DNA from 4 places in the Pantoea sp. KPR_PJ genome. Region 1 is predicted to be linked to each of the others. Evidence: predicted binding sites of a transcription regulator. Region 1 holds the regulator's gene; each other region holds the start of a gene.
What was found. The regulator PurR, encoded in region 1, represses purine synthesis genes. The targets are predictions, from matches to a motif close to CANGCAAACGTTTGCNTG.
Positions count from the first base shown of each region.

Region 1 (2,192 bases):
GATGGGGCAGCTGGGTAAACCCTATCAATGGGGTGGCAGCTCACCGCACACTGGTTTCGACTGTAGCGGCCTGGTCTGGTATGCCTATAAAGATCTGGTGAAATTCAGAATTCCGCGCACCGCCAATGAGATGTACCATCTGCGCGACGCCTCACCGATCAAGCGCGAATCGCTGGAGAAAGGCGATCTGGTCTTTTTCCGCATTAACGGACGCGGCACCGCCGATCATGTAGGCGTCTATCTCGGCAACGGTAAATTTATTCAGTCGCCGCGCACTGGAAAAGATATTCAAATCAGCGCGCTTTCAGAGGATTACTGGCAGCGCCATTATATCGGCGCACGCCGCATGATGACGCCAAAGACCATACGCTGAGATAAAAAAACCGGGATATCCCGGTTTTTTTTGTGCCACTTTAATGCAGGATGGCGGTGAGGCTGAACGTCACAATCATCAGCAGCGCCGCACCAGTGGTCATCAATGCCAGTTTTAAATCGGTACTCATTTCCCCCCTCCTTACCCACACAGTTATTATGGTCTTGCGCAATTTTCCCATAGCTGGCGGTAAAAATCTCGTGTTATCTCGCAAGCCTTGCTAGAATCCCCGCCTTTGTTGCGCAACTGGCGCAACCGCAGTTTAGTCCGCACGCAACAGCCCCTGTTTTTTTCCTGCCAGGTAATGACTTTTCCGTCAAGAAATGCAGCAAATTAACAGAAAATAACCTTAGCGGACGCAAACGTTTAACATTATGCTTATCAGTAGCTTACTGACAGGTTCTGGAGTTTCTTTTTAATGGCAACAATCAAAGATGTCGCAAAGCGCGCCGGTGTCTCAACGACGACCGTTTCTCACGTAATTAACAAAACGCGTTTTGTTGCGGAAGAGACGCGCAATGCCGTCTGGCAGGCAATTCAGGAACTGCACTATTCGCCCAGCGCCGTAGCGCGCAGCCTGAAAGTCAACCACACCAAAACGCTGGGTCTGCTGGCAACCTCAAGCGAGGCGCCCTATTTTGCTGAGATCATTGAAGCGGTTGAGCACCACTGCTTTGAACGTGGCTATACCCTTATCCTCGGCAATGCGCATAACGATTTACAAAAGCAGCGCGCCTACCTGTCGATGATGGCGCAAAAACGTGTTGATGGCCTGCTGGTGATGTGCTCTGAATATCCGGAAGACCTGCTAAAAATGCTGGAAGAGAACCGCAACATCCCCATGGTCGTGATGGACTGGGGCGAATCGCGCGGTGATTTTACCGATACCGTACTGGATAATGCTTTCCAGGGTGGCTATCTGGCAGGTCGCTATTTGATCGAGCGCGGCCATCGCGATATCGGCGCTATCCCCGGCCAGCTGGAGCGCAATACCGGCGGCGGTCGCCACGCCGGTTTTCTCAAAGCACTGGAGGAGGCTGGCATCGCCGTGCGTTCTGAATGGATCGTGCAGGGCGACTTTGAGCCTGAATCGGGCTACCAGGCGATGCAGCAGATCCTGCAGCAGAAACAGCGTCCGACAGCAATATTCTGCGGAGGCGATATTATGGCGATGGGTGCGATCTGCGCGGCCGATGAGATGGGGCTGCGCGTGCCGCAGGACATTTCGGTGATCGGTTATGACAACGTACGTAACGCACGCTACTTCACGCCCGCCCTGACCACGGTACACCAGCCCAAAGCCCAGCTCGGTGAGAAGGCGCTGGAGATGTTGCTGGACCGTATTACCAGTAAACGTGAAGAGTCACAGACCATCGAAGTGCATCCGGCGCTGATTGAACGTCGCTCTGTAGCTGACGGTCCGTTCCGCGACTATCGCCGTTAATCTTCGCTTAACCACTCCTGATTTAGCGTTTGCGCATCGCCCAGATAGCTCAGTAGCCAGCTGAGCGCGGGTGATGCCCGCTCTTCTGACCAGCTCACGCAGCAATGGCTATCGGGAAAAGTGACCGGCAGCGTGAGCTCTGCCAGTTCACCCCTGTCCAGCAGAGGACGTGCAAGGTGCCCCGGCATCATCGCTACGCATAGCCCATCCAGCACGCAAACCAGCCCCGCCTGCCAGTCAGGCACTACCAGGCGCCGCTGGTTATCCAGCGTCCAGGTCATACGGCGCGGCAGCGCGCGTGAGGTATCCTCCAGCACCAGCGATGGCCAGGCGCGCAGCACATCATCATCCAGCCGGGACTGCTGTGTCAGCGGA
Region 1 is NZ_JABMIK010000001.1:940,624-942,815, reverse strand. Features, by position in the region: gene HP564_RS04505 (C40 family peptidase) at 1-373, shown strand, start outside; gene HP564_RS04500 (YnhF family membrane protein) at 414-503, opposite strand; gene purR (HTH-type transcriptional repressor PurR) at 792-1,817, shown strand; gene punR (DNA-binding transcriptional activator PunR) at 1,814-2,192, opposite strand, start outside.

Region 2 (2,192 bases), on a different contig from region 1:
CAGCGAGATCAAAACCATTCAGGTGATGCATAACCTCAGCCATATGCGTGCCGAAATGGTCAGGCGCGCGCTGTCGGCCATTATCCCCTTGATCCTGATGATGCCGCTCTCTCTGCTGGTGATCTGGCTGGTGGTGCGCAAAATCACGCGCGACCTGCGCGTCGCGTCACGCGAGATTGCTGCGCAGGAGACGCTGCATCCCCATCTCGTTTCGCCAGAGGGGTTACCGGACGAGATCCTGCCGCTGGTGGAAGCTTACAACTCCGTGCTGAATAAGCTGCGCGCCGCCTGGTCATCGCAGCGTCAGTTTCTGGAAGATGCCGCGCACGAGCTGCGCACGCCGGTCACCGCCGTGACCCTTCAGCTGGAGAATCTGCGCCAGCATATTCAGCCGGGTGAAGCGAGCCGCCAGTTTGATCAGCTGGAGGCGGGCGTGACGCGAACGCGCCATCTGGTAACGCAGTTGCTCAATATTTCGCACCAGGAAGATAAAACTGTGGTGGCGTCGGTAGAGCCGATTGAGCTGGAGGATTTGCTGAAAGAGAGCATTGAACAGCTCATGGTGGTGGCTGATAAACGCGGCATCGACATCGGCTTTAACGGCTCGACGCACTATTGCCTGAAGGCCAGCCGCTCTGAGCTGCGCAGCCTGTTTGATAACCTGATTGGCAATGCCATGCTGCATACGCCGGAAGGCAGCCTGGTGGATGTACTGCTGCATCGGGTTGGGGATCGCACGGTAGTGGATATCGTCGATAACGGGCCAGGCATGCCCGCATCGTTTATCGACCGCGCCTTCGACCGCTTTACCCGCTCTCCGACGGTGAAGGCACAGGGCAGCGGTTTAGGATTATCAATCGTGCGCAGCGTGGCGCAAAAGCATCACATCCAGGTTTCCCTTTCCAACTGCCTGAATCCACAGGGCGCAGTTTGCGGACTACAGGTTCGCGTCACGCTGCCCTGATTTCACGTTCGCGACCGTTAACGACAACGTAAACGGTTGCGGCGTTCCGTTCGCTTCCGCTTAATTTCGTGACGCACTTCACATTTTCACGTAAATGCAATGCAACACATTTTGACAAACGTGAGCAAAATCTATTTTCTATCGACCTGTAACGGTCAGGCTACGCAGGCTTTATTCCGATAGTAAAAAACAGTTACACCTTCGCCGCCCACTCTGGGATTGATTTCACCTTGACTGCGTTGTTGCGCGGTCGAAAGCATGTGGTTAACGATAATGACATTTAAGACCTTGGTAGCAGGTGCCTTGCTGGCGACATCTCTGGCGGGTAGCGCGCAGGCTGCGGAAAGCGATCCGCAGTATCTTTCCGACTGGTGGCATCAGAGTGTGAACGTTGTCGGTAGTTATCACACCCGTTTTGGACCGCAGTTCAATAATGACGTCTACCTGGAGTATGAAGCCTTTGCGAAGAAAGACTGGTTCGATTTTTACGGCTATCTCGATCTGACCAACTTTTTCGGCATGGGTAACAGCAACGCCAACGGTATTTTTGACCACGGTTCGCCGATGTTTATGGAGATTGAACCACGTTTCTCTATCGATAAGCTGACCGGCACCAGCCTCGCCTTTGGTCCGTTTAAGGAGTGGTACTTCGCCAACAACTATATCTACGATATGGGCCGCAACAGCGATAATCGCCAGAACACCTGGTATATGGGTCTGGGTACAGACATTGACACGCACAGCGATGTCGGTCTGTCGCTTAACGTTTACGCCAAATATCAGTGGGAAAACTACGGCGCGGCGAACGAGAACAGCTGGGATGGCTACCGCTTCAAGGTGAAATACATGGTGCCGATCACCACGCTGTGGGGCGGCAATCTGAGCTATATCGGCTTTACCAACTTCGACTGGGGTTCAGATTTACGCGACAAGTCTGACAACTCGCGTACCAGCAACTCTGTCGCCTCCAGCCATATTCTGTCGCTGGGTTACGATCACTGGCATATCGCTGCCGTGGCGCGTTATTTCCATAACGGCGGCCAGTGGGCAGACGGGCAAGAGCTAAACTTCGGTCGCGGCCCCTTTGAAGTGAAATCTACCGGCTGGGGTTACTACCTGGTGGCGGGTTATAACTTCTGATCACCGCGTTGCTTCGTGTGACCGACCAGCGCTGTTGCTCTGCGCTGGTCCAATAGCAGAAGCGACAGCCCGAACAGACAGGTACCTC
Region 2 is NZ_JABMIK010000004.1:93,082-95,273, reverse strand. Features, by position in the region: gene HP564_RS10950 (sensor histidine kinase) at 1-964, shown strand, start outside; gene HP564_RS10945 (nucleoside-specific channel-forming protein Tsx) at 1,238-2,104, shown strand.
Region 2: the regulator PurR is predicted to act here: its motif matches at 990-1,007, upstream of HP564_RS10945 (nucleoside-specific channel-forming protein Tsx).

Region 3 (2,192 bases), 650 kb from region 1:
TAGTTCGCGACGCGCCAGTTAAGGGTCTCACCCGCCAGGAAAGGAACCAGCGTATGTTCGCCCAGAGAGATACTCTCCTCCACCTTCCAGGGTTCGCGTACCAGCGTAACGGTGCCTTCATTAAGCGGCAGGCCATAAAAGCGCGGGCCATTCTCCGAGCAGAAGGCTTCCAGATGCTGAAGAGCACCCAGCTCGTCGAACACGGTCGCGTAGGCAGGCAGCGACGTTGGCGCATTAAATACGCCAGCGCAGCCGCAGCTCGCCTCTTTAAGATGACGCAGATGAGGAGCGGTATCGGTACCCAGGAAGAAACGGGGATGGCCGCTGGCTACCACGCTGCGTAACGCTTCCTGATGGACATTGCGCTTAAGGATCGGCAGGCAGTAGAGGTGCGGACGCACGCCACCAACCAGCATATGATTGCGGTTAAACATCAGGTGCTGAGGCGTAATGGTGGCCCCCAGCTTGTCGTTACCTGCTTCAACGTACTGCGCCGCTTCTCGTGTGGTGATATGTTCAAACACCACCTTCAGATCGGGATACTGCTTGCGCAACGGCTCCATTACCGTATCGATAAAGCGCGCTTCGCGGTCGAAAATATCGATGTCGGCGTGGGTCACTTCGCCGTGGATCAACAGCGGCATGCCGATTTGCTGCATACGCTCCAGCACACTGCTGATAGCGGCAATGTTGGTCACGCCGTGGCTGGAGTTAGTGGTGGCGTGTGCCGGATAAAGTTTGGCAGCGGTAAAGACGCCGCTGTTGAACCCCTGCTCAATCTCACTGGGATCCAGCGAATCGGTCAGGTAACAGGTCATCAGTGGGGTAAAGCGGTGTCCGGCGGGCAGGGCAGCCAGAATGCGTTCGCGATAGGCGACCGCAGCGGCCACGCTGGTGACGGGGGGCACAAGATTGGGCATCACGATGGCACGTCCGTTAACCGCGCTGGTATAGGGCAGAACCGTATTAAGCATGGCATCATCGCGCAGATGAATATGCCAGTCATCAGGGCGGCGGATGGTAAGTTGCTGAGGGTGTGCAGTCATCAGTGAAGCTCCGGCTAGTCAGTAAACGTAGAGGCGCGTTTTGGCCGGGTACAAAGCATAAGGTGTCGGGCAACCGTTTGCACTTCTTTTCTTTCAGGAAAATAAAACCGTGCCGGGGCACGGTTTCCAGAGGCAGAGCAGGATGCTGAGTCGGTTACTCGGTAAACGGAATAATCAGCTCGCCAGGTTTCACTTCCAGCCCTTTAGCCAGTTTCTTTGCCAGCGCTTCGCCCTTGCTGCGGTCAACGCTCAACACATAGGCCGGTTTCTGATTGAAATAGCTTTTCAGCGACTGATTGAGATAGGGGGTCAGGCTTTTTATAATGGTTGCCATTTTTTCTGGCTGCACCTGGGCATCCACAATCTCCAGGTCGCGCAGGAAAATTGCGCCCTGCTGCGCATCAAACACCGGCTGCGCCTTCATCTTCAACTGCATATCTGCCTGCTGTGGGCCAAACAGCGAACTGACGTTGATTTTGGCATTGCCAGAGAGCGTGACCCTGTCCGGCTCTTCGCGCCCGATCTGACTGCTGAGATTGGTCAGCAGGATATGCGCGTTCACCAGCCCAGCCACGCCAATATCTTTTTCATAGTTATTATGTTTCGCCAGCGCCTGGTTAACCTCCTGCTCACTGATGGAGTATTGCGTCAGCTGGTTACAGCCGCTGATAGCCAGGGATAAAATCAGGGCGGTCAGCCCGAGAAATGCCTTTTTCATTGTGTCCTCATGCGGATAAAACAGGTCATGCAGGCCACAGGGTGCCTGAATCCGGCGTCAGTGTCATCAGGAAGGCGATGAGAAACGCCTGGCGTTTCTCATCAGAGGGTGTCAGATAGCGATTGAGGAGAGCAGGTTGACCTGGGTCTGTTTTGCCATATTATCGCGATAGTCTGCCACACGGCTGGGCCAGTCGATGCCGGCCACCAGCGTTAACGAGCGCAGCAGCGGGAAAAGATGAATATCATCCTCTGAAAGCTCGCCATTCACCGCGTTCGGTTTGACGATCAACTTGTCGAGCTGACGCAGATCGTCGCTGATCTTTTTGATCAGGCCCGGCGCATGACGTTTCAGCTCGGCAAAATCGCCGAGGGAAGCCTCTTTTTTAACGCGAAAATAGGTGCGCGCCTCTGGCGTGGCGAATTCAG
Region 3 is NZ_JABMIK010000001.1:290,413-292,604, forward strand. Features, by position in the region: gene pyrC (dihydroorotase) at 1-1,046, opposite strand, end outside; gene HP564_RS01370 (lipoprotein) at 1,201-1,764, opposite strand; gene grxB (glutaredoxin 2) at 1,876-2,192, opposite strand, start outside.
Region 3: the regulator PurR is predicted to act here: its motif matches at 1,113-1,130, upstream of pyrC (dihydroorotase).

Region 4 (2,192 bases), on a different contig from region 1:
ACCGACGCCGCAGTTAAAGGTGCGGTACATTTCGTGACGGCTGACGTTACCGGCCTGCTGCATCCAGCTGAACACGGCGGGCCATTCCCAGCTTTTCTCATCAATGATCGCCTGCGTGTTATCCGGCAGCACGCGCGGGATGTTCTCCCAGAAGCCGCCACCGGTCAGGTGAGCAATGGCATGCACGTCTACCTGCTCGATCAGGCTCAGGATATTTTTCACATAAATGCGCGTCGGCTCCAGCAGGTGATCCGCAAGCGGCTTGCCGTCCAGCTGTTTGGTCAGCGGATCGGTCTGGCTGACTTCCAGAATCTTACGCACCAGTGAATAGCCGTTGGAGTGCGGGCCGCTGGAACCCAGCGCGATCAGCACGTCGCCGTCCTGCACCTTAGTGCCGTCAATGATCTCGGACTTCTCGACCACGCCGACGCAGAAACCGGCTACGTCATAGTCTTCGCCGTGGTACATGCCGGGCATTTCAGCCGTTTCACCGCCGACCAGCGCACAGCCTGACTGCAGACAGCCTTCGGCGATGCCGGTAATGACAGAGGAGGCGGTCTCTACATCCAGTTTGCCGGTCGCATAATAGTCGAGGAAAAACAGCGGCTCCGCGCCCTGAACCACCAGATCGTTCACGCACATGGCGACCAGGTCGATGCCGATAGCGTCATGGCGCTTCAGATCCATCGCCAGACGCAGCTTGGTGCCGACGCCGTCGGTGCCGGAGACCAGTACCGGTTCGCGATATTTCTGCGGCAGTGCGCAAAGCGCACCGAAACCACCCAGTCCACCCATAACTTCCGGGCGGCGAGTCTTTTTCACTACGCCTTTGATACGGTCAACCAGAGCATTACCAGCATCAATATCAACACCGGCGTCTTTGTAGCTGAGAGAGGTCTTGTCGGTCACTGCGGAATCCCCACGCGATTGCGGTTGGTGGTTAACAAAAAGCGCGGCAATTCTAACAGCGCAGGCAAACGTTTGCGAGCCCCATTGCCAGGTAGAATTGCGTACGGGGCGATTTTCATCAATCCTTGAATAACGGATCAAAACTTTCCCTCTTTGCGCAACGACATATGGCGCGCTTGCGAAAAGGCGGTATAATCCCGCGATTTTTTTTAGCTCAACTCATTCCGGGAGAACACCAATGAAGATCGTGGAAGTCAAACACCCGCTGGTCAAACATAAACTGGGCCTGATGCGTGAGCATGATATCAGTACGAAGCGCTTCCGCGAGCTGGCGTCTGAGGTTGGCAGCCTGCTGACCTATGAAGCCACCGCCGATCTGGAAACCGAGCGCGTTACCATCGAGGGCTGGAACGGCCCGGTGGAAATCGATCAGATTAAAGGTAAAAAAATCACCGTCGTGCCCATTCTGCGCGCGGGTCTGGGGATGATGGAAGGGGTGCTGGAGCATGTGCCAAGCGCGCGTATCAGCGTTGTCGGGGTGTATCGTGACGAAGAGACGCTGGAGCCGGTGCCCTATTTCCAGAAGCTGGTTTCCAACATTGAAGAGCGTCTTGCGCTGGTGGTTGACCCGATGCTGGCAACCGGCGGCTCAATGATCGCCACCATTGATCTGCTGAAAAAAGCGGGCTGCACCAGCATTAAAGTGCTGGTTCTGGTTGCCGCGCCGGAAGGCATCGCTGCGCTGGAGAAGGCGCATCCTGACGTTGAGCTCTACACTGCGTCCGTCGATCATGGACTGAATGAAAAAGGTTATATCATTCCCGGGCTGGGCGACGCCGGCGACAAGATTTTCGGAACCAAGTAACTGAAGCAGCCGACCAGAGAGTCGGCTTTTTTTTGGCAAAAAAAGATAACCTTTAAAGGGGATAAATGATGACTCGTCGCGCCATTGGCGTTAGCGAACGCCCACCGCTACTGCAAACGATACCGCTCAGCCTGCAGCATCTCTTCGCCATGTTCGGCGCAACGGTGCTGGTACCCATTCTGTTTCACATTAACCCGGCGACGGTGCTGCTGTTCAACGGCGTCGGCACACTGCTTTATCTCTTTATCTGTAAAGGCAAAATTCCTGCTTATCTTGGTTCCAGCTTCGCCTTTATTTCGCCAGTGCTGCTGCTGCTGCCGCTCGGTTACGAGCTGGCGCTCGGCGGTTTTATTCTGTGCGGCGTGCTGTTCTGCATCGTGGCGCTGATTGTTAAAAAAGCGGGCACCGGCTGGATAGA
Region 4 is NZ_JABMIK010000002.1:662,321-664,512, reverse strand. Features, by position in the region: gene purM (phosphoribosylformylglycinamidine cyclo-ligase) at 1-909, opposite strand, end outside; gene upp (uracil phosphoribosyltransferase) at 1,148-1,774, shown strand; gene uraA (uracil permease) at 1,843-2,192, shown strand, end outside.
Region 4: the regulator PurR is predicted to act here: its motif matches at 971-988, upstream of purM (phosphoribosylformylglycinamidine cyclo-ligase).